Regions from separate parts of the Fictibacillus sp. EA-CB0309 genome, predicted to be linked through region 1. Evidence: riboswitches for the same ligand, from Rfam matches in the RefSeq annotation. Region 1 holds a riboswitch; each other region holds the start of a gene.
The links. A riboswitch is a leader RNA that binds a small molecule or an ion and turns the genes downstream of it on or off. The one in region 1 is predicted to bind cyclic di-GMP.
Positions count from the first base shown of each region.

Region 2: it holds a riboswitch for cyclic di-GMP, as region 1 does, so the genes downstream of both, ACEWFH_RS14770 (hypothetical protein) here and ACEWFH_RS03355 (hypothetical protein) in region 1, are expected to answer to the same signal.
Region 3: it holds a riboswitch for cyclic di-GMP, as region 1 does, so the genes downstream of both, abbA (antirepressor AbbA) here and ACEWFH_RS03355 (hypothetical protein) in region 1, are expected to answer to the same signal.

Region 1 is NZ_CP169271.1:574,739-582,800, reverse strand. Features, by position in the region: gene ACEWFH_RS03360 (alpha-amylase family glycosyl hydrolase) at 1-3,710, opposite strand, end outside; cyclic di-GMP riboswitch class I at 3,941-4,028, shown strand; gene ACEWFH_RS03355 (hypothetical protein) at 4,111-4,335, shown strand; gene ACEWFH_RS03350 (DUF5667 domain-containing protein) at 4,305-5,309, shown strand; gene ACEWFH_RS03345 (hypothetical protein) at 5,462-5,638, opposite strand; gene ACEWFH_RS03340 (GNAT family N-acetyltransferase) at 5,804-6,298, opposite strand; gene ACEWFH_RS03335 (SGNH/GDSL hydrolase family protein) at 6,301-6,903, opposite strand; gene ACEWFH_RS03330 (hypothetical protein) at 7,021-7,521, shown strand; gene ACEWFH_RS03325 (class I SAM-dependent methyltransferase) at 7,545-8,051, shown strand.
Region 2 is NZ_CP169271.1:2,651,386-2,659,447, reverse strand. Features, by position in the region: gene ACEWFH_RS14805 (hypothetical protein) at 1-113, shown strand, start outside; gene ACEWFH_RS14800 (N-acetylmuramoyl-L-alanine amidase) at 358-969, shown strand; gene ACEWFH_RS14795 (DUF2243 domain-containing protein) at 966-1,328, opposite strand; gene ACEWFH_RS14790 (STAS domain-containing protein) at 1,461-2,291, shown strand; gene ACEWFH_RS14785 (WYL domain-containing protein) at 2,387-2,596, shown strand; gene ACEWFH_RS14780 (YhjD family protein) at 2,613-2,972, shown strand; partial or broken gene ACEWFH_RS14775 (protein kinase family protein) at 3,070-3,719, shown strand; cyclic di-GMP riboswitch class I at 3,801-3,889, shown strand; gene ACEWFH_RS14770 (hypothetical protein) at 4,090-4,533, shown strand; gene ACEWFH_RS14765 (GGDEF domain-containing protein) at 4,482-5,033, shown strand; gene ACEWFH_RS14760 (GGDEF domain-containing protein) at 5,124-6,197, shown strand; partial or broken gene addB (helicase-exonuclease AddAB subunit AddB) at 6,340-8,062, shown strand, end outside.
Region 3 is NZ_CP169271.1:1,262,840-1,270,901, reverse strand. Features, by position in the region: gene ACEWFH_RS07045 (ABC transporter substrate-binding protein) at 1-938, shown strand, start outside; gene ACEWFH_RS07040 (ABC transporter ATP-binding protein) at 956-1,735, shown strand; partial or broken gene ACEWFH_RS07035 (ABC transporter permease) at 1,713-2,518, shown strand; gene ytkD (RNA deprotection pyrophosphohydrolase) at 2,527-3,006, opposite strand; gene ACEWFH_RS07025 (hypothetical protein) at 3,108-3,656, opposite strand; gene ACEWFH_RS07020 (hypothetical protein) at 4,078-4,239, opposite strand; gene ACEWFH_RS07015 (hypothetical protein) at 4,455-4,667, shown strand; gene abbA (antirepressor AbbA) at 4,788-4,976, opposite strand; cyclic di-GMP riboswitch class I at 5,300-5,383, opposite strand; gene ACEWFH_RS07005 (Fur-regulated basic protein FbpA) at 5,502-5,690, opposite strand; gene ACEWFH_RS07000 (hypothetical protein) at 5,808-5,972, opposite strand; partial or broken gene ACEWFH_RS06995 (DNA-3-methyladenine glycosylase) at 6,136-6,710, shown strand; gene ACEWFH_RS06990 (hypothetical protein) at 6,707-7,396, opposite strand; gene ACEWFH_RS06985 (dicarboxylate/amino acid:cation symporter) at 7,549-8,062, opposite strand, start outside.

The DNA.
Region 1 (8,062 bases):
GTTACTTTTACCATAACAAGGTCAGGTGTTACACTTACCGCGTTCGACTTCACGCTGTTACCTGCTTTATCGTAGATGTGCACTTCATACGAATACGTTTTTCCGTTCGTCACGTTGATATCTTTGTAGGTTGTTGCGTTTGTGTCTAGAACTCGGTCGATAACCTCTCCGTCACGTACGATCGTGAACAAATATGGTTCGTTCGCACCTTCAACCGACCAATTCAGATTCACTTGTCCAGACTCTTGCGCTGGCTCCTCTAGTGTTACAGAATCAGCTGGAGCTGTTGTGTCATCACCTTTTGTGAACGTTACGGATTTTGTTTCACTCGTTACCCATGTACTGCCGAGATCAGTAGAGAACGCATAACGGTATTCGTACGTTCCTTCTTTAAACGGCAGGAATGATGAGCTGAATGTGTTAAATTCTCCGTTTTGAGCTGTGTAGCTTGCTTTGTGAGATGTCCAAGTGTCTTTTCCTGGCTCCTTCACTTGAAGTTCAGCTTGCAGACCTTCTGCCAAGTCACTTTCTGTTTCACCTTTTATAAAAATATCAGCTGAAACGTTTTGTGATTTAGAAAGGTCGATTACACCGTTCTCTAGTGCTGTTACTCCAGCAATTTCATAGTTTCCGTCTTTTAACGCAACGTGCGGGATTGCCGCTTTTGATTCTGTTTTTACAGATTCATTGTTATTCTTGTCGATTGCGACAACAGCGAAATAGTATTTGCGTCCGTTATCCAGGTCGTCAATCTTGATAGAGTTGCCTTTTGTTTCAGCTATCTTTTCATAAAAAGCACCAGAGATTGTCGTTTGGTAGACTGCGTAACTTCTAGCGTCACCTTCCCAAGATAGGGATACAGAGTGGCTTCCTTCTTCTGCTTTCACGTTCGTTACAGCTTCTGGTGTCTTCAAGTTCTGACCTTTATCCGAAACGAGCATGCGTCCCGTCATTGCCGGAACCGTTACCGTCAGTTTGCCATCTTTTACGGATGTTTTGTACTTCTTATCCAGTTGATCTGTCAGCTTCACATTGTTTACGATCAGCTTCTTTACATCAAGTTCAACTGTCTTGTTTTCATTGCCGCGGTTTGTGATCACAAGTGCCGCGTTCTTTTTATCAGTACGTGTATACGCTAACACGTCTTTTTCAGCGAATAGATGGTTCAACTCGCCATAGCTGAACAGATCATGATAGTCTGCACGTACTTTTCCGATATTTTGATAGTGTTTCACTAAGTCTTTATCTTCAGAGCCCCACGGATATGTTCTGCGGTCATCTGGATCTTTAGAGCCCGTAACTCCCGCTTCATCTCCGTAATAAACCGTCGGTGCGCCTGCATAGCCCATCTGTAAGATAGCTGCAAGCTTCAGACGTTTCACACCTAACTCATGATCGTATTTAGGATCAAGTTCAGCACGCTCGTAGGAATCTGTTCCGTTTCCAAGGATAAATGCCACACGTGGCGTGTCATGTGATCCCATCAAGTTCATTAGTGCGTAGAATGCTTCTTGCGGATAATCTTCAAATACAGCGTTCAGCTGATTTTCTGCGCCTTCCGCGTTACCGTTCTTTAGGTAATCGATCATCGCACCGCGGAATCGGTAGTTCATAACAGAGTCATAAAGATCGCCAAGGAAGTATTCAGACGCATCATCCCAAATTTCACCTAAGATAAGCGGATCTTCTTTCTTGCCTTCTTTTAACTCATTTCGGAACTCTCTCCAAAACTCGGTATCTACTTCGTTCGCAACATCCAGACGCCAGCCTGATGCACCGCGGTCAAGCCAGGATTTCGCCGCAGAATCTTCGTCATACATGATGTAATCTGCGAACGGTTTGTTGTTTAGTTCTGAATCATAGTCCACAGCTTCACCTGGAATTGATTTGATCTCAGGTAGTGAGTCAAAGCCCCACCATGCTTGGTATTTGTACACACCGTTCACTTTTTCGTTCTCGATGTTAAACCAGTTGTGGAAGCCATATGTGCTGAACTTTTGGCCTTCTTCAGTGAATTTCGCTTCCGTTTGTTTTTTCGCTTCTTCTTCTGTTAAGCCTTGGGTGCTCATCAGATCATAGATGCTTGCCCAATATTCGTAAGCACCGACCGTGTCGTATTTACCGTATCGGTCAAAATAGATCGAGTCGTCTCCAACATGGTTGAACACGCCATCTAGAATCAAATGCATCTTGCGTTTTTTCAATTCTTTTGTGAAGGCTTTAAATTCTTCAGGTGTTCCAAACATCGGGTCCATCGCTTTGTAGTCAGTCGCATCGTATTTGTGGTTGGATGCAGCATGTGCGACCGGGTTTAGGTAAAGCGTATTTACGCCAAGTGACTCGATGTAGTCTAGTTTCTTCTGAATGCCGGCAATGTCACCGCCAAAGAAATCGTTCGACCAGATTTCGTCGCCTGTGTACCCTTCTGTTTCAGCTTGGCGCGGGTTATCTGGCAGCTCACTCCAATCTTGGTGCTCGATCGGTTCTGTTCCACGTGCTGTTGTTTTGGCTGTATCATTTTTCTTGTTTCCGTTATAAAAACGGTCCGGGAAAATCTGATAAACGACAGATTCTTTCATCCAGTCAGGTGTTTTATAAGACGGATCGTAAACGGTCATTTGGAAAAGTCCAGCGTTCGTATCAGATGCTGCTCCTTTTCCGCCTTCTCCTGTATCTTCACCGTACTCTTTTACCGCATCTCCATCGCGCGCAGTAAATTTGTATCCGTAAACGCCTTTTTCCTCAGGAGTTACAGTCGCTTCCCAAAGCTCGATCTCTTCACCATTAACAGTTGTCCAGCCCGCATTCTCCATATCTTTTACAGTCGTAGAGCCAGAGTTATAGTTGCGAAGGTAAAGTTTTGCTCCAGTCAGGTCGCCTTTTTTCGTTTGAAGGCGCAGTGTTACGTCTTGTCCTGCTTTGATCGCTCCAAACGGCGCACGGAATGCTTCGTTCCAAGTGTCATGGAAAAGCTTGCCCGCGTTCACGCTGCCATCCGGCAATCCAGCGTCATAGTTTGTGTACACTTCTTTTGTGTCGTGGTTGTAAAAGAACGTGATTTCAGCGTCTTTAATAACGTTCAGTTTGAAGTCGCTCGCTGGGTATGCAGCTGCGTCCCAGTTGTTACCGAGCACGATCTTAAAAGCATGCTTCCCTTTTGGTACTTGTGCAGTGAACGTGTAGATGTTGTCACCGTCTTCGTCTTGTAAAAGGGCTGTTGATTCTCCAGGCGCCCACTCGCCACCCGCACCAATATCAGGCTGAATGTCACCAACGATTCGTGGTGTTTGTTCGGCCGGAAGTGGTTCTGGAATCGTAACTTTGTGCGTCGTGTCATCGTACACAAACGTGAATTCTTTTTCAGCGTCGACAGTCAGTTTGTAGTTGTCGCCGCCCTGTTTTCCGTCGACTCCATAGTTCTCGTCCCATGAGCCGTTGATCGCAATTTTGTACTCATAGTTACCAGCAGGAAGTTTTCCAGTGAGCTTGTACTTTCCGTTTGGTTGAAGTTCCATTTTCGTGGCTGTGTCTGCTGGGTTCCAGTCAGCTGCTCCTCCTAGTTCATTTTGAAGATCTCCAACAAGTGTAACTGTGCGCTCTTGCGCTTTTGTTGAAGCTGGTTGTATAAGCAATGTAGATGCAAACGTTTGCAAAATCATTGTAAAAAGTAATAGCCATGAAACCGCATAGCGTGATTTCGTTTTCCTCACTTCATTTCCCCCTTTTAATGGTGTGCAAATTAGTGAAAGCGTTTGCACAAATATGTTTAAGACAACGCTTTCATTTCCTTTATTATGTCATGTTTTCTTTTATTGGAAAATAAGTCATTCGGCTGATAAAACTGTTTATAAATAGGTATTTTTTCTTATTTCCCAATAGAATCTTTATAACTCACTCTTCTAGCCGATATAAAGCATGCATTACGAATACCGGAAACATAAAAGGAAAAAGGCAAACCTATGGAAACATAGCGACGCAAAGCTAAAGGGGCTTCTACACACATCGTGTAATGCCAGCCAGCTGCCGTTTTTCGGAGCACACTCCGCCAAACGGCATGAGTGTGTCTTTTTATTGTTTTCCAATTCTTTAAATAAGAAAGGGAGAATGAAAGTGAAGAAGATTTTAAGTTCATTTTTAGCGTTAGGACTTGCAACAACTGGGTTTGGCCCGTCCGTTTTTGCAAACACGGGAGCTGGAACACCTGTGGAGGAGCCCGCTGATGACACGCAGACAGAGGAAGTAACTGAGACGACACCACCAGAAACGACAGATGAAAGTGCATCAGACGATTCGGTGACAGAGAAGTGCCTACGCAAGAAGAAGCACCAGAACTAGTACCTGGAAATTTCTTTTATTTTATAAAAATCATGATGGAGAAAATGCAGCTTGCTGTAACGACAGATGACTATAAAGAAGCAAGACTTTTAGCTGATTTTGCTGCTGAACGTATTAAGGAGGCAAATGTCCTTTTACAAGAAGGGGATGTTGAAGGCGCAACAAAGCTTTTAGAAGAAGCGATTGCTCAGCAAGCAAAAGCTGTTGAAATAGAGGAAGGAGCTTCTGAAGAAGATACAGCTGAGGAAATTACCGGAGAGGTACCAGCCGAGGACTCTGATGAAGAAGGAACAGAAGACGTAACAACCGGTGAGGAAGAAGCTGCAGAGGAAGAAGACACTGCTACTGAGCTTGAGAAAAAGTTATTCCAAAACATCGTTGCGTTAATGACAGCTCTTGAAAAGATTGATAATCCAAAAGCGCAAGAAGCACTTTCGAAAAATATTGCAAAAGCGTTTGGAAAGCTTGAAAAGAAAATAGCAAAACTTGAGAAGAAACAGAAACAAGAGGAGGATGAGTCCACTGAGGATGAAGATCCTTCAACTGAAACGGAAGAGCAAGAAGCTGAGGAGCCTGTCGCGGCAGATCCTGTAGTGGATGGACCGGCTGATGACACAACAGAAGCTGTTGAAGACCATCCCTCAGTAACTGCCGTACCTGTAAAAGAAAAGCAAACTAAGCAGCCGCCTGTTGTTCCCGCACCAAAAAAAGAACAGCCGAAGAAAGAACAGACTAAGCCAGCGAAAGAACAACCTAAAAAAGATAATGTGAAGAAAGAGACTCCTCCTTTAAAGGAACAGCCAAAGAAAGAAGAACCAAAGAAAGAGCAACCTAAAAAAGAAGAAGCTAAGAATGAAGATCGCGGAAAAAAAGATAATCATAAAGAAGAAAAAGGCAATGATGACCGTAAAAATGACCGTGAAGAAAGTGAAAAAGAAAAGGATAAAGAGGATAAAGGTAAAAATAAAGAATAATAATACTCCCTGCCGAAATGTTCGGCAGGTTTTTTTACGTAAACACACGTTAGAGTTTCAATAACACAAGATTCCATTACAGCAACCTCAGTTACCCAAAAAATAAAAACCGGGTCCTCTCTGGTAGGTAGAGGCCCGGCACATACTCTATCTTATTCAGCTGACTCTTCCGTTGATTCCTCATCTGTAGAAGTTTCTTCGTCTTGTGTGTCAGTTTCTTCTGTGTTTGTTTGTTCCTCAGTGTTCGTGTCTTCCGCGTTGTTACATGCAGTGATCAAGAAAATTGCCAAAAGAGATGCTCCGATTTTAGCCATAAACGTTTTGCTCATTTCAAAATTGCTCCCTTCGGATATTCATTTTGATTTTTTGCATGAGTATGGGATTTCTTTGTCCCTGTTCAGAATATATCATGAAAAAAACCCGAAAAGACGCAATTTACCAAGTCATAACCAACACTTTACAATTCTAAAATCACCTTTATATTAGCTTAATAATTATAGATCATAATGGAGCACATATTGAGGACCCACAGGACCCTGTTTGACTTGACCGCGATCTACAAATCCTGCTTTTTCGTAGAGCTTTTTAGCCGGTTCATTCTTAAAGTTCACCGCTAGGATGAGTTCGTCCACCTCAGGAAAGTTCGCTGCGACGAACTTAGGTAGCTGCAGCATCGCATCCTTCGCATACCCTTTTCCTTGCTCAGGGTGATTGATGGATAACGCGCGAATCACCATTGCATTTGGGTTTGCGGTAAAATCTCGAATGTTCTCGCCCGTATGTAAAACGAAAAAGCCGACTGTTTTGCCGAATGCTTCAATTACAACTGGATTCCTTTCCTGATCTTCTTCACACTTTTGTAAAGCGTCACTTGGCATTGCCGTAAACTTCTCCTGATCTTCAGGCAGATAGAATGCGTCCAGAACTTCTCTATGTTTTTCTTCAAAAAAGCGAGTATCGAGTTTGCCATATCCATAACCTCGGTTCATTTTTATTCGTTGATGAGTGACTCTGTTGCTTCTAGCCAGCATTTTGCTAGTAGTTCATTGCCTTTTTTCCTCATATGTACGCCGTCTGTTGTTACGGAAACATCGGGCTTTTTTGTAAGATGATTGATGAAGACATCGTGCGTTGGAACAAGCACGGCATCAAATTCCACTGCTAGTTTTCGAACCACTTCTACATACGAAATGAGCATCTGATTTCCTTGAGATTGCGGGTTTTCTTTTATGATCGTGGGTTCCATGAGTACGAGTTTGGTAGCAGAAGGAACTTGCGATAATAGCTCACGGTACACCTCTTCAAATTTCAATACATCGACTTGTGCGATACCGGGACTATCAAGCTGTCTCCAAACATCGTTGATCCCGATCGAAACCGATAAAAGGTCAGGCTCCAAATCAAGAACATCCCGCTGCCAACGAAAAGCAAGATCAGTAACACGATGTCCGTTTATACCTTTATTGATAACATTTACGTCCTTTGGAAGGGCTTCTTTAATCATTCGAACATATCCATTTCCGAGTCGTTCAGTATCTGTGTTTTTATTTGAAGCGGTAATGCTGTCGCCAATAAAAATAATTTTCACGCTCATTCCCTCTCTCTTCTTTTCTTCTATTTTATCATGCTGAAGTAAAAAGTTAGGGTTTTAGAGGATTTTACATTATTTCTTTGAATACATATAAAAAATCCTTTTTACAGGAGGACAAATATGCTTGAAACTGTTGTTCAGCGCCCGGTAAATTTAGGTCAAACCGAAATGAGACCGTCTTATCGCATGGATTTGCGCCAATATAACAAACAAGAATATGAGAAGTTTGTAAAAGTTAATACGGTGAATGATTGGTCTACCGTGTCTTGGAAAGATGTCGGCAAGCCGTATGAGGTGACTTCTTTTGCAAAAGAAAAAACGGAGTGGGAGCATAAGCACGGCGAAGCACTTCCGGTCCATACATCATGGACGATGTTCAACCAGTCGTTTCACGAGTGGTTTTCGAAGGATGTACCAGCTGATATTCACGATAAGAAAACTGCATTTTTTCATAGTTTAAAAAGCTTTAAGCCTTCAGAGGTAAAAGTCGCACTGGGAGATTATTTGCGCATTCATTTATGGAATTATGTGCATCGTATTCAAGATGGCATATGGGATCCTCGAGGGAAGAGAGCTCTTTTTGAAGGGCTTAATGTGAGTAAACCTCGTATTCTTTTTTAGGTGCAGCTGAAGGCTATGAAGCGATGCAGCTGTCTGCGATGTATCCTGGCGGCGAAGTAGTGATGGTCGATTATGATCCTTTCTGTCGCGATGCAAGGTTTGCGGAGTTCCCGGAGGCTTACCCATTTTTAGGGGAGAATCCAAGAACTGGCGGAGATAAAGTCTATTATAAAAATGACTTCAACATCTCGTATGTGGTGGACGATATTCGTAACCTTCCGTATGGCAGGGAGTTTGATATTGTGCTGAGCGTTGGTTTATTAGAGCACTTTCCAGATTCCATGAAGTCTGAAGTGGTAGAGTGGCATCGTAAATTTTTGAAGCCAAGCGGCTATATCGTGATGACCACACCGCGTGCGCAGCTGCGTTCGAAGTTGTATTACGAGATCATGGCTGATGTGATGAATCATACGTACAGAGAGTTGATGACGCTTGATCAGATGGGGCTTTATCTGCATGAAAACGGACTTGATATTTTAAAGCACGGGTATATCAAAGTGCATAACGGGATTGTGGCGAGAGCGAAATAAAAACCTGGAGT
Region 2 (8,062 bases), 1.8 Mb from region 1:
TTGGTTTTTTAATCGGAGCTGCATATTGGGTTTGGGCGATCACAACGCAATCACAACCTGGGGAATGTAAAAAGGCTATTGTTGTATACAATGTTGTTCTTGTAAGTAGTTGATATCCGTTTCAGGTGCTTCGCTTTCCGCTGGGCAGTAGTCTCACACTTTACACTCCAAGCAACTTGTCGATGAAGAAATAAACGAGTACCAAAGCAACAATCTTTTAGAAAAAGAACCAAAAAAATCGAGCCGCTTATGGCTCTTTTTTTATGCTTTCAAACACTTTTAGAGTAGATGTGAAATTTCTGGAGGTGTAAAAATGAAAGAAAAATACAAAATCACCAATCAGTTTATTAAAAAGAATTGAAGCAGCGTCCAGGCGGGAATCGCATTCCTAGGTATGTGGTAGCTCATGATACAGGTAACGCTGGTTCAACAGCTGGGCAAAACTATAACTATTTTAATAGTAAGCACTTAGGAGCATCTGCCCATGTTTTTATCGATGATAAACAAATTCTTGTGATCATACCTTTAAATGAAAAAGCATGGCATGTACGTTCTGATGTATCTGATGCGAACGAATGGGGAATCGGCGTTGAATTATGCTATGGGGGTGCCATTCATTTTCAAGAAGCATATAATCGGTACGTCTGGTTTTTTGCTTATTTATGTGAGTTGTATCAATGGGATCCTGAACGTCATATTAAAGGGCACTTCCAACTGGACCCAAAACGACGAACAGATCCGTTGAACAGCTTCCATCAGTATAATAAAACGTTCCCTTTCTTTATAGAGGATGTTAAATACGAACAAAAGAAACGAATCGTTAATACAGAGGCATTTAAAGAGACCGTAACAACACCAGGAAAGCTTTATAAAGTGCAAATCGGGGCTTTCTCATCTCGAGAAAATGCAGAAAAGCTTGCATTAAAAGCCAAAGCAGCAGGCTTTACGGTTCATATTGATTACATTTAAACGCTCATTTTTTCTTTTTTCCGCGTGTAATAAACAAGCGCGATTCCTATCACAACAAACAACGGTTCAAGTATATTGGCTTCAGGACCGCTAGTAACACGATGTAATTGAAACACCCAGTGAAACAAAATGTTATCGACCGTTAAAAACAAGCCGATCGCAGCTAAGAATCCATGGAAAAAAGAAGTGCTGTAGCGTTTGAAAATAAACAACAGAATTAAAAATAAAATGAGAACTCCTAAAAATACAGCTCCAATTCGTTCGCCAGCTGTTACGGCTTTCAACTCCCAGGCAAAAGCTCTAACGGACCAATGAGACATAACAAACAAGCCGAATAAAAAACCAAACGAGATCTTCATAGTAACTCCTTCCTAAGCTATCAACAATTTACGACATTTTTTTGTGAAAATAGGTTTCAATTCAATTTAATAATGGTATATAGGTAGGAGGTATGCAATCATTTTTTGTTTACATAGGGGGATATAGTTAAAATGGAGCGCCAATTGAAGGAATTGGGGAAAAAGATCATTGAAAGTAGATATGATCTGGCGAAGAAGATTGATGAGGTTCGAGTACAGCATGGTGAAAATCCGCCCGTTCTAACAGATTTTGTGAAAGAACTTCGTGGTGAATTATTCACATATTTTGGAGAAGCACTATATGAAGATTACAAAGCCAGCGAAGAACGATTTATCAAGTGGGGAAGGAAGAATGGTGAACTTGCCGTTCAGTACGAAGTGCCTTTAGATACGGCTTTAAACAGTACGAGGTTTTATCGAATCGTGCTTTGGGAGTTTATTCGAAACGAAATTAACAATGAAAAGTTTGCAGTGGAGACTGTTTTAAAAGCAGCATCAATCATTGATCCGTTCTTAGATGAAACCGTGCATGCTTTTAGTGTAGCTTATGTAGAAAACAATAACCGAGTACTCGGATTGGCCCGAGAAGCCATTGAAGAACTCTCTGTTCCAGTTGTTAGATTGACGAGATCGGTCGCCGTTCTTCCTCTTGTTGGAACGATTGATACTCACCGATCTAAATTAATTATGGAAACATCACTTCAGAAATGTATGGAACTAGAGGTTGAGCACCTATTTATCGATCTTTCTGGAGTTCCAGTCATCGATACGATGGTGGCTCATAACTTATTCAAAGTGATTAATTCGCTTAAGCTCCTAGGTGTAAAGGTAACGTTAAGCGGTATGCGGCCTGAATTAGCCCAGACGGTCGTTTCCCTGGGAATCAGTTTTGAAGGATTTTCCATTGCGGGTAATTTGTATCAAGAACTAGAGGCGATGGGAATTGGTCTCCAAACCAAGTAGATATCAAGAATACCTATCTTATTTAGATAGGTATTTTTTTCTTGTATTAAAAGAACGTTTGTTCGCATATAATAAATAAAAAAGGAGGTTGCTTCATGACTAACATGTTAATGAGATGCATCCAAGAAAGAGCTGCGGTTGAGATGATTTATCTTTCGCGAAAAGGAGATATCTCTCATCGATTGGTAATTCCATACTCTTTCGATGGGGACATGATTAAAGGCTACTGTTCAGTTAGAAAAGAAATCCGGACTTTTCAATTAAGGAATATTCTATCTGTACAATTTCGTTTTTTGCCTTCTTAAGATTGGGGGAATAGTCGTGCAATATGGAAGCGAAGAAGAGCGTTCGCTCATTGAGAAATTTGTGATGTATCCGATTTTACTCTCAGTGTTTAATCGGGACCTCCAAATTATTAACGGCTCTCCATTTAAATTGAGACAGCCATACGTCGCATTAATTGAACAAATTATGAATCAAATTAGTAAAGATTTATATGATGTAAGAGTTGAACTGCGAAAAAGAAGAATAAAGGTGATGGATGGACGGCGTGAAGCAGATATTACTGAATATGAGATCTTCATTAGAGGCTATCGTGAAATAATGCGGTTCCCAAACGTTCATTTGAAAAACAAAGCAGAAACGCTTATGCTGTCATATCTTCACGTGGCAGCGGAATAAGTCAGGAAGGCATTCAGGTTTCCTTTTTAATGCCAACTGTATACAATGAATGCAGAAACATATGATGATAGTAAATCATTAGAAATTGAGGAACCGAATGGAACACTTTATTCAGCTTGCCAGACAATTGAACAGAGAGATCATGATTGAAAGCCAAAGTCCGTTTGATCCAGTATGTCCGGTAAATACACCGCATCCTTGGCAAATGCTAGGCTGCGGAAATTATGCGGCTGTTTTTTTCATCCTGAATATCCTGCTTATGTCGTGAAAATTTATGGCAGGGACGAACACGGTCTGCTGGATGAGAAGAAAGTATACGAACGATTAGGCGATCATCCCGGGTTTTCTGTTTGTTATTATACGGAAAGCAGGTTCTTGATTTTAAAACGAATCCAGGGTATTACGCTTTATGACTGTGTGCATAAAGGAATCAAAATACCTGAGCATGTGATCTATGACATTGATAATGCATTGAGATATGCAAGGGAAAAAGGATTACAGCCTAGTGATGTACACGGAAAGAATGTGATGATCTCGGGTAATAGAGGAATTATTGTGGATGTATCTGATTTTTATAAAAGGGAAGATTGCCGTAAGTGGGAAGACTTGCGTAAAGCATACTTTACTTTTTACAAAAAGACTCTCTACTATTTACCTGTAAAAATTCCTTATTTTGTTTTAAATTTTGTGCGCGTAGGGTATAGGTACTATAGAAAGTTAAAAATATCCAAAAATAAAGACGGTTAATAATAGGATAATATACCTATGTAAAACATTGGCACAAATTACCTATATAGGATATAATATCTATAAATCAATAGAAACCTTTGTTATTAAGGGCAAACCAGTTGAAAAGCTGGGACGCAAAGCTATGGGCCTAAAGTATGGTAAACATGCAATGGCAGCCGGTTGCCAAAGGGAAGCGGATTAATGTTTTGATAGCTAGGAATCGAGGAAGTGTGTTTCATAAGGGCTAGTATTTTATTTTAAATACTTGAGCATCTTAGGAACGAAACTGACAAAGAGATTCGACGCTTATCAAACATTATAAAAGCCATTCCCTTTTCGGGTAATGGCTTTTTGTATGTAATTTTTCAGGATTTGAGGGGTTGCAGAAATGGAAAACTTCCAACTAGACTTGCGCACACTCAAAAGAAACTTGTTTACAAGATTTATGAAGTCTATTCCAACCATGATACATACTCACAAAGAGCATCTCAGACAACATGATGACTTTCATACGTTTCTAAACGGTTTTGTTGAGCAATACGAAAAGATATTAGTGAAGTTTTTACGGGGAATTACTCATGCGGTTTTTCTTCCGGAAGAACGTTTTGAATTATTCTTGAAGCAAGCTGAGCAAAAAGCTTTTCGGTCTGGAATTCATTTTTTGAGACATCAGCGAATTCCGCATCAGTCTCTTGCTTGCTTTACTACCAGCATCAGTGAATCTGTGCTGCAGCAAGTAAAAAAGAAACGAAGAATGAATCGCTTTTTGTTCAACTTTTCATGCTGGACAGGTGGAACCGTATATCGCATCGATCCGTTACTGGATTCTTAAGTGGTTTTTCAGCAGAGCAATTTAAAGATTTAAAAGAAATTAGTATCCGTGATCCGTTGACCAACCTTTATAACCGTCGTTATTTCTATGACTGTTTAGAAAAAGAGCTGGAGAAAGCACACAAACTTAAACTGCCGCTAACACTTGTTATGTTTGATATTAATAATTTCAAACTAATAAATGATGAGTATGGTCATCATGCAGGAGATGAAATTCTTCAGCAAATCGCTGAGCTTTCTAAACGCTTAAAACTGTTTTCCGGATTCAGATTTGGAGGAGATGAATTTGTCTTTCTTCTGCCGGGAATTACAGAAGCGGAAGCATATATCCTTGTGGAAAAAATGGAGAGTCAATTGATGGGTTGGAACAAATCGATCTCACTCGCTTACGGTGCGATAGAACTTCTTTCCGATGCATGTGAAAACATTGATTATTACCTTCAGCTGGCTGATGAACGGATGTATACCAACAAACGAGAAGTCAAAACGTGTGAAACGTAAAGATGGAATGAGAAAAATTGATTTATGTAAAATACAGGAACCGTGTGCTATAATTTCCTAATATAGCATAGCGCGAAGGAAGATGACTACATGAGAGAATTGTTTGTAATAACTGAACACAGATCTGAAAACATATCTTCTTTATTGCGGTGGTTCTTTTTAGTTCTTTGCATCCCTATCTTTTACTATACTCCTATTTCAAATGTATTGAACTATGAAACAGATACGTTCCCAATCCTTTTGGCGATTGGAATACTATACATGACGTCAACGCAGATCGTATTACATAAGTGTCATGAAAAATCCGCGTACTACCGCTTTTTTACAAGGGGCGGCATCGTTTTTGACTATATTGCTTATGTTTGGCTGATGCAGCTATCTGGAGGAGCAGAGAGTCCGTTTGTTTCTGTCGGTTATTTGATTGTTATCCATGCGGCCCTCTATTGGAGATTAAAAGGTGCATTTTTGTTAGGATTAGCAAGTTTTAGTGCCATACTGTTCTTTTTTATAAGAGACGGTGGCTATCAAGATACTATGGTTTCCTTTGACTTTTTTATGAAGAGCTGTTTTTTATGGCTGATCGCATTATACGGAGGTATCATCGCATCTAAAGAAAGACAACACTATCTTGAGAAGAACATGTATCAGCTTCAATCTGAACAAGACTATTTAACTGGGTTGCTTAACCACAGAAAGTTCCAAGAAGATGTATTAGAAAAAACAAAACAAAATAAGCCCTTTACTCTTGTACTTTGTGACATTGACCGGTTCAAAAATTTTAACGATCAGCATGGACACTTAATTGGAGATGAAGTACTGAAACTCGTGGGATCAACATTCAAACGGTATATCTCTTTAAAAGACGGAGAAGCTTATCGGTATGGCGGAGAAGAATTTGCTTGGATTCTACATACAGCTAGCGAAACTGAAGTGAAAAGGATGATTGAATCCGTCAACAGTCATTTAAAGCGATTTCCATATACAATTGAAAACGAGCCGTTACCAATCACTTTGAGTTACGGAATAGCCATTTATTCATCTGGCGAAAAACCTGCTCAAATAATCCAAAGGGCGGACATGCTATTATATGAAGCGAAGTCAGCAGGAAGAAACACATTGAAACTTGATACGATCAAAATCGAGGAAAATCAGCTAATGATGTAGCGGTTTTCCTTTTTTTATATTAAGAGCTATCCTTTAAATACCAGCTGTATGTGCTCGTTTTTAAGTATACTTGCCTTTGCCGTCTTACTAGATTATGAGATAATAGAAACAGAATTTATGCGCGGAACAGGGGATGAACATAATGAGTTTGCAATATATCTTGGGACGATCCGGCAGCGGAAAGTCCCACTCTGTCTTTATGGAGATTCAAAGAAAACTTAAAGAAAATCCATCCGGAAATCCGATCATCTATCTCGTGCCAGATCAGATGACCTTTCAATCAGAATACAAGCTTGCATCGACTCCCGGATTATCAGGAATGATGCGTGCGCAAGTGTTTAGTTTTTCAAGACTAGCTTGGCGTGTTCTTGGTGAGACCGGGGGCATGACAAGAATGCATATTACCTCGACAGGCATAAGAATGATGCTTCGGAAAATCGTTGAACACAAAAAAGAAGAACTGAAAATTTTCAGGAAAGCATCAGAACAAAGCGGATTTTACGAACTGCTTGAGTTGATGACAACAGAGCTGAAACGTTATTGTGTGAGTTCAGAAGACCTTACGTGGAATGCGGAAACGCTGCTTTCGCTTGGTCAAAAAGAGAATAATATGAAGGTACTTCAAGATAAACTATCAGATCTCAGCATTATTTCAGGTGCACTCGAACAAGCACTCGCTGGGAAATATCTGGATTCTGAAGATTATTTAAGATTGCTTCAAGAGAAGCTGCCTACCGCTTTGAGTATTAAGAATAGCGAAATTTACATAGATGGATTTCATTCTTTTACGCCTCAAGAGCTTGAAGTTGTGGCAGGCTTAATGGCACATGCAAAAAAGTCACCATTGCACTTACAACAGATGAATCTGTTCAACAAGAAACAGCTCTGCATGAGCTTGATACGTTCTACATGACAAAGAAGACCATTCAAGTTCTTACTAAGCAAGCGAAAGAACTAGGTGTGGAATTGGAAGAACCTATCTTCCTTCACGAAAATCCTAAATTCACTTCTCGGGCGATCGCTCATATTGAAGAACAATATGACAGAAGACCTGCCGTTCAATCATCGGATTCTGATGGAATTCATGTTGCAGCTGCTGTAAATATCAGGTCAGAAGTCGAAGGTGCAGCAAGAAAAATTGTTGAGCTTGTAAGAGATCATGGGTATAGATATCGTGACGTAGCTGTTACGGTTCGTAACGCTGGCACCTATCAGACGCTTATTGAGACCGTTTTTTCAGACTATGGAATTCCCGTTTTCCTTGATCAAAAAAGTCCATGCTTCATCATCCGCTCATTGAACTTATTCGTTCCTCTTTAGATATTGTTCTAAAAAATTGGCGGTATGAAGCCGTTTTTCGTGCGGTTAAAACAGACATGCTCTATCCGCTTGATGAGATCAGAAAGACCACTTCAGAGATGAGACGCTGTATGGATGAACTTGAAAACTATGTATTAGCGCTCGGCATACAAGGCAAGAGGTGGACAGATCCAAAACCATGGAAATATAAAAGGTTTAGAGGATTTGAGTCAGAAGACTTTGGGAAAACAAGTCGCGACGATGAAAAAGAACAACTGATCAATGATTTGCGCGACATGATTGTGTCGCCTCTAAGCCGTCTATCAAAAGGCCTTTCAACTAGCAAAAGTGTTATCGATTATTGTAGAACACTTTATCAGTATTTAGAAGATCTGAATGTCCCGATGAAACTTGAGCGGTTAAGACTTCAAGCAGAATCTTCCGGAAAACTAAGAGTAGCATCAGAACATGGACAGGTTTGGAATGCGGTGTTAGGTCTGCTTGATGAAATGGTAGAGTTAACGGGCGAAGAAGAACTGTCAAAAGATACGTGGATGCAGATGCTT
Region 3 (8,062 bases), 690 kb from region 1:
CAGGGTGCAACACTTCGAGCCCTAAACAAGAAAAAGTACGAATTGCAGAAGTAACCCGATCCATCTTTTATGCCCCTCAATATGTTGCAATTGAAAAGGGATTCTTTAAAGATGAAGGTTTGGATGTAGAGCTAACAACCACTTGGGGCGGCGACAAAACGATGACTGCTTTATTGTCAGATGGTGCAGATGTTGCACTTGTTGGTTCTGAAACAACGATCTACGTACATGCTCAAGATTCTACAGATCCCGTTATCAATTTTGCACAGCTAACGCAAACAGACGGTACGTTTTTAGTCGCACGTAAAAAACCAGAATTCTTTTCATGGGATCAGTTAAAAGGCAGTACGTTCTTAGGACAACGTAAAGGCGGCATGCCGCAAATGGCTGGTGAATTTGGTCTTAAGAAACATGGCATCGATCCCAAAAATGACTTAACGATGATTCAGAATATTGATTTTGCTAATATCGCTAACGCTTTCGCATCAGGCACAGGTGATTACGTTCAGCTATTCGAGCCTCAAGCAAGTCTTTTTGAACAAGAAGGAATTGGACACATCGTAGCTTCTTTCGGAGCCGAATCAGGTAAGATTCCTTATACAACCTTTATGGCTAAAGAAAGCTACATGAAAGAAAATAAAGAAACATTAGAGAAATTTACAAAAGGTTTATATAAAGCACAACTATGGGTTGAAAACCATTCTGCTGAAGAAATCGCTAAAGTGATCGCACCTTATTTTGAAGATACCCCTGTTGAATTAATCGAAACAGTAGTGGATCGCTATAAGAGTCAGCACAGCTTTGCGCTTAATCCTATTTTAGATGAAGAAGAATGGAATAACCTTCAGACGATTATGGATGAAGCTGGAGAGCTACCGAAAAAAGTGGATTATAAAGTTCTTGTAGACACTTCATTAGCAAAAGAAGCCATTAAATAAGTTCAGGAGGGATCGTCGTGGCTTTTTTACAACTAAAATCAGTCGGTCAAACCTACTTTTCTAAGACCTCTGCCACAACGGCCTTGGAAGATATAACGCTTTCTGTTAATGAGGGTGAGTTCATTTCCATACTTGGACCAAGCGGGTGCGGTAAATCTACTCTTCTGTCCATTATTGCAGGCCTGTTGCTTCCGACTGTGGGTTCTGTCTTGGTAAACAACCAGCAGATTACTCAGCCACATCCAAAAATAGGCTATATGCTGCAGCAAGATTACTTGTTTCCGTGGAAAACCATCGAGGATAATATTACGCTTGGTTTAAAACTGAGGAATCAACATTCATTCGAACACATTCAAGCAGCATTCTCATTATTAAAAGAAATTGGATTAGATCATACAAGAAGCAAATATCCTTCAGAGCTTTCTGGAGGGATGAGGCAGAGGGTCGCACTCGTTCGAACATTAGCCACCCAGCCTAAGATGCTTTTGCTTGATGAACCTTTTTCCGCGCTTGACTACCAAACGAAGTTAAAGCTCGAGGATCTTGTATCATCCACTCTAAAAGAACACGGGAAAACGGCTATTCTTGTAACGCATGACATCGGTGAAGCGATTGCAATGAGCGACACGGTAATCTTGTTATCAAGCAATCCTGGACGTATCTTCCGGACATTTAAGATTCCAGAAACTTTAAGAACGCTCCTGCCTTTTGAAGCACGACAACATCCAGATTTTTCTGCAACCTTTCAGCAAATATGGGAGGAGTTGGAGCACATTGAACAAAACGATAAAGAATGAGAAACACAGAGAATATCTTCAGTCTTTAAAAAAGAAAAACGGAACATCCGATTTGTTCAACTGCTCATGTTTATTAGCTTTTTTCTAATATGGGAATTCTCTTCAATTAAAGGGTGGATTAATCCTTTATTGTTCAGTTCACCTACAAAAATATGGGCTCTTTTTCTTGAAAAAGCAGGTGATGGTTCACTTTATATTCACGTTATATTCACCCTCGGTGAAACCGTATTAGGATTTATCTTAGGAACTTTGTTAGGTACCATGCTCGCAGCTTTACTCTGGTGGTCACCATTTTTATCAAAAGTACTGGATCCCTATTTGGTTGTTTTGAACGCTATGCCGAAAGTAGCATTAGGACCAATATTAATTGTTGCAATCGGTCCAAACTTTGGATCAATTATCGCAATGGGAATTCTCATATCGATTATCATCACAACACTTGTTGTATACACGGCATTTCAAAATGTCGATGCTAATTATATTAAAGTGGTTCGATCTTTCGGCGGAAATAAAAAACAGTGCTTTAAGGAGGTTATCCTTCCAGCCTGTTTTCCGAATATCATATCTTCTTTAAAGGTAAATGTAGGGTTATCATGGGTAGGGGTAATCGTAGGCGAGTTTCTAGTCTCAAAACAAGGGTTAGGCTACATGATTATCTATGGTTTCCAAGTCTTTAATTTTACCCTTGTATTAATGAGTCTTCTGATTATTGCTGTAATGGCTACAGTTATGTATCAAGGAGTAGAATTATTAGAACGAAAACTTATAAAGCACCGCACATAATTAAGAAATCAGGCCAGGGAATGTTTGAGTGCGTATTTCATGCTCTCACTCAGAACCTGGTCTTTCATCATAAAACTAAACGATTTATTCGTAGATACATCTTCAGGCAACTCGCTCATTAAAACAGGTCCATTCGTTTCGAAATATCGGTTCTTCAGAAGAATTTTATCTACTGTCGCAACATATATATTCTTAATAATTTTTCCGCCTTTTCCATCCACGTAATATTGGCCGATATATCTAAGATCTGAAACTCTTCCACCGGTTTCTTCAAACACTTCACGAACCGCCGCTTCATCTGCGGTCTCACCAGGCTCTACTTTTCCACCCGGAAATTCAATACCCCGCCTCGGATGCTCTGTTAACAACCATTGATCTTTAAACTTACACAAACACCACACGTGTTTTGGAGTTTCCGAAAAGAGGTGGTCTGAGAACGACAATTGTACAGTGTTGTTATAAAAATCTTTGAACGTTATTATATCCATCACACTACTCCATCTCGACTGTTTCCTTTATTGTAAAGTTCACAACATTTAAAGTCCATTTGTTTTAATCGTGAAAAAACATGGGAAGGGATACCCCATGTTCAATCAACAGATGCAAATGTAATGATCCAATGTCCATCCAAATATTCATATCCTAATGTTATCTCATATGTACCATAGAGATCTGATGTATTCTTCTGATAGACTCGATAAGAAGTATCAGAGAGCTGTTTTATGTTAACAGGTTCATTTTCCTCAAGCCATGGTGGAAGCTCTGTGGGAATAATGTACAATGAACTTTCTCTCTCCTCAAATAAACCATCCGTATAATAAGCAGCTATGTCTTTTGACACAAAATTCATAAGGTAGGTCATATATTCTTCTTTTGTGGAATAATTTAAAACTCTATAGTTTTCATCTGTTTCCTGTTTTAGAGCTTCTATAAAAAGACTTGCTCTTTTCTTCGCAACATCCTCCGTAAAGGCTGGAATCTGTTGACTATTACTACTTTTATTGTTAGCCTCAGCCTTAACTGGTTGGTTGATTATTTCATCCGGAGCACCGGATTTCTCTTGTACGTTCTCTGTAATGTTAGGGACAAATAGAAATGATAGCATAACAGCAAAACAAAGGGCTAGAAAAGCTTTCACGATAATTCACCGCCTGACATTGTTTTCTTACTATAATCTATTCACTGTATTCGTATTTTTAAACCTTTTTTATAAAGGACATACAACACTGTTAGTCCTGAAAGTAGTTGATTTCCACTCCAGGCTGCTCGCTTTCCACGGGGCGTACGGTGAGCCGCTTTGTGCCATTAGGAGTCTCCACCTGCTCGCTCGTCCCGTAGGAGTCTCGCATCCTTACGCTCCAATCAACTTGCAAATGAAGAGAATAAAAAATTCAAAAGAAACAATCCTTTAGCATAAAGCATTTTGAAATCCTAAAGGCACACCTATATTTTATACTTCTAACAGGTTCTTCTTGATTTTTTGCTTTTCTTACCGATTTCATACAATCCAGTTGCTGCCAAGCCTGCAATTCCTCCAGACCACAACCTTAGTTCTGTATTCATACTAGTAAAAGGGAAGCTAGTAAACCGATAAATAACCCAACAAAAAAACTGCAAATCGGTATATATTTTTTCGGAATCGGGAAAGTACGTTTTAAGAGCTCCATCATCGCTGTCACTAAAGGAGCTAATAGTGATGAAAACATGAGTACTTGCTCCAACAGGACCACCCCCTATTTTCTTGCACGACCTTCCTTTTGTGTATCTTAAAGATTCAAGCTTCATAACTTATTTCCTGCCTGACTAAAAAATTACTTTTTGTCCTAAACAGAATGAAACAGCATGCATAAAATAAAGTGCCATGATATTTTTCGATTATTTTATTGAAATGAGTCCATACTAATTGGTAACGAAAGGCAAGACAGGAGTGAGTTTTATGGTAAAAGGCGACGATCTTTTTTTAATACGCTTGGAAGCAAATGAAATCTCTTGGTGGGAGTATGCAAGGAATGTCTCACCCGTATCTAGACCAAAACAATACTTAACGTACTGGTCGTTCTTAAAAAACAGAGGTAAACTTCCTAGAAGAGTTGTAAAAGAAGCAGAATGGCGTATGGAAGCTAGAAGAAAAGGCTTACTTGATACTTAAGATAAAAAAGCAAAAGACCTTTATAGAAGGGCCTTTTGCTTTATTTTTTGGACTGTTAAGCATATTTATTTGATAGAACGACATCCGCTGTCTCGGATTCTGTTTTATCTACTTGAATTGTTAATTATGTAATTTTTTTAACAAACTGTTTAATTTTCGTACTTTTGATTCGTATTCTGGCTTTAACTCATATTCCAGGTCTTTCAATTCTGAATCTACAACCTCATAAGCATATCCCTGACTAAGCAATGCCTCGACTAATAGTTCTTTATCCTCGTCGGTAAGGTTCAATTTTACTTTTCCATTCATTGATAAGCCCCTCTCCTGTATACAACCATTATATCGTGAGGCTTTCATGCGTATCCTTACTAAAAATTTGGAAATTTTATTATGGTCTAGCTAACTCGTAATGACAACCCAGGCAATTGCACCTAATATGATTAGGATATTTGTAAATATATCTAGGATTCGAGAATCTTTTTTCAGCATATTTCCAGTAAAAAATAATAATAGGCATATACAAAAAATGATAGCTAAATAAAAACCAATGGCAGACCATGAAACTAATAACAAGTGATTATCCATTGATATCCCCCTAATATCAGATTTCATAAATCGAAGGATAAGTTTCGTAAGGTAGCTGGCTGGCATATTTCTAGAATGAAGCCCCTATAGCTTTGCGTCCTCACTTTTCAGCGAGTTTGCCTTTATCAAACGATTTATGGCATTTCATCTCGTATTTTGTCGTAAAGACGAGACGTTTTTCCCACTCATAGGGATATTATACCAGAAATAAGCTGTTAAAGCTGGTTATTTTTTTACTATTTTAAAAAATCAGCTAATATGATTTTCTTGATCAATGTATTGAGCATTCTTCCATTCCAACTCTAGTTCACTTAGTGTAAACTCAGTTAAATGTCTGTGATCTTCGTATCCATAAAAACCTTTATGAATTAGATGCTGAATCAATCGCTGTTTACGTCCTTCCACGGCTCTGCGCAGCTGACCTTTATTATGATTCATTTAAATCTTCTCCTTTTTGTTAGCTGTTAATCATTTTAACCAAATAAAAGAAGATTCAAGCCATATAGACAAATAAAAAAGTTCCTCAAAAGAAAGGAACTTTAACGAGAACTGCGTTTAATGCAAGACAGATTTACTCCATTGTTCATAAACAGAATTAGGCGCATTCCAGCACAACCAGGAAACCATCGTTTTAATGCCTTGTTGACTTACTTCCCAATATTCCCAGCGTCTTTTGGAGAGATTCTCATAGATCCCTGTTTGATTTACCCAACCATCCACATTAAACGCCTCCTATTTATTTGCTTTATAAAAACTTCTTGTTACATGCCTTATTTCCTTTTTTTAACGTTTGTAAAACTTCGACAAAAGGAAACATAATACTACAAATCCTATTGTTATTGTACTTACATAAAGCAAAAGTCATACATATGAGGAGAATAAAATGGACTTATTTTGTTTACCTACACTTGATCTTTCAAAAAACTTTTAGGCATGGAACTTATCCATGAAAGTAAAGATGGTTTAGTATCAGGTTATATTGTTGAAACAGAGGCATATTTAGGGCCAGAAGACCGAGCAGCTCACTCATATGGAAATCGGAGAACACCGAGAACAGAAGTTATGTTTCATGAGGCAGGTACGATTTATACCTATTTTATTTATGGAATGCACATATGCTTTAATATCGTTTCAGGGCCATTTAATAAGCCTGAAGCGATATTAATAAGAGCGCTTCAGCCGGTAAAGGGGATGGAGATAATGAGGGAAAGAAGAGCAAAAATTAAAAGTGATCTTCAGCTAACAAACGGGCCTGGCAAGCTTTCTAAAAGTATGGCATTTACTTTATCTGATAATGGAAAAAAACTAAATGAAAGCAACATAAGAATTGAAGAAGGATTTGAAGTAAAAGAAGAACAAATAATCGCAGGTCCTCGAATTGGTATTCATTATGCAGAAGAAGCGATTCATTATCCCTATCGATTTTGGATAAAAAATAACCCTTACGTATCCCGTTAATACGCAGGGTTATTTTCTTTTTCTATCGATACTGCAGCATCTTCATCCTGCATGTAATCAACGTTTACCGATCTGTTCGTTTCTTGCATCCAAGCTAGGTGGTAGTAGGTCTGTTTCTTTATTGATACATATTTAGTTTGCATGATGAAAAGCCAAACAAGTACAAACAAAGTTGTTTTTAATACATTTTCAGCAGTGAGCTGGACAGCCTCAATGGGCAGGACGTCAACAGCAATACTTGAGATTAAACCTAAAAATAAGGCCGCCAATATAAACAAAGGCTGGTTTGTACGTAAAAATTTCAAACGTTGCTGCAGATAGGTTTGAACATAGAAACGTTCTTGCGTATTGAATTGAAGATATCGGCTTTTGGCTGACTTTGCGTTAGGTATCAAACCCTTAGATCGATCACTCTGCCAAAGCGATTTTAAGAATAAGGTAAATTCAATATCTTGAGATGATTCAACAACCATTTTTCGATGTATAAAATTATGTGCCTGATAAAAGGTGATTCCATTAATAATAATGCTTAATAGCGCAGCTCCTGCGACAATAGTGAGAACAAAAACAAACCAAAAGTTATTCATTCCACTTTGAATTAATTCAATAAGAGGATTGATAACAGTCTGAATTTGTACCCATATGACCTTACCAGTAAGCATAAATATCTCTAGCCATTTTTCCAAGAAGATCACTCCGAAGTATCATTATGTATCTTTCTATTTTAACATGTTTTTTTATCTTTGCTTACATTTATTTACTCATATTTACTAAACTAGGGATATCGGCATATAAAAAAAGCTGCAGAGAATTTCTCTGCAGCTTTCTAATCCATCAATTATGCACTAACTTCTTGATCACGAGCACCAAGATGTTTGTCTTCACCTTTATCAACGATAACTGCACAAGCAGCATCTCCTGTAATGTTAACAGCCGTTCTTAACATATCAAGAAGTCGGTCAACACCAAGGATTAGAGCGATACCTTCAACTGGTAATCCAACTGAGTTTAGTACCATCGCTAGCATGATTAGTCCTACACCAGGAACTCCTGCTGTACCGATACTTGCAAGAACCGCTGTAAGGATAACAGTAAGCATTTCAGTTACGCCTAAGTTTACATTGTAAACTTGAGCAATAAAGATTGTAGCTACACCTTGCATGATTGCTGTTCCATCCATGTTAATTGTTGCGCCTAGTGGCTGAACAAATCCACTGATTGATTTGCGAACACCAAGGTTTTCTTGAGCTGTTTTCATAGAGATTGGCAATGTAGCATTAGAGCTTGATGTACTGAATGCTACAGACATTGCTGGTGCGAAGCCTTTAAAGAACCAAATTGGGCTCTTCTTT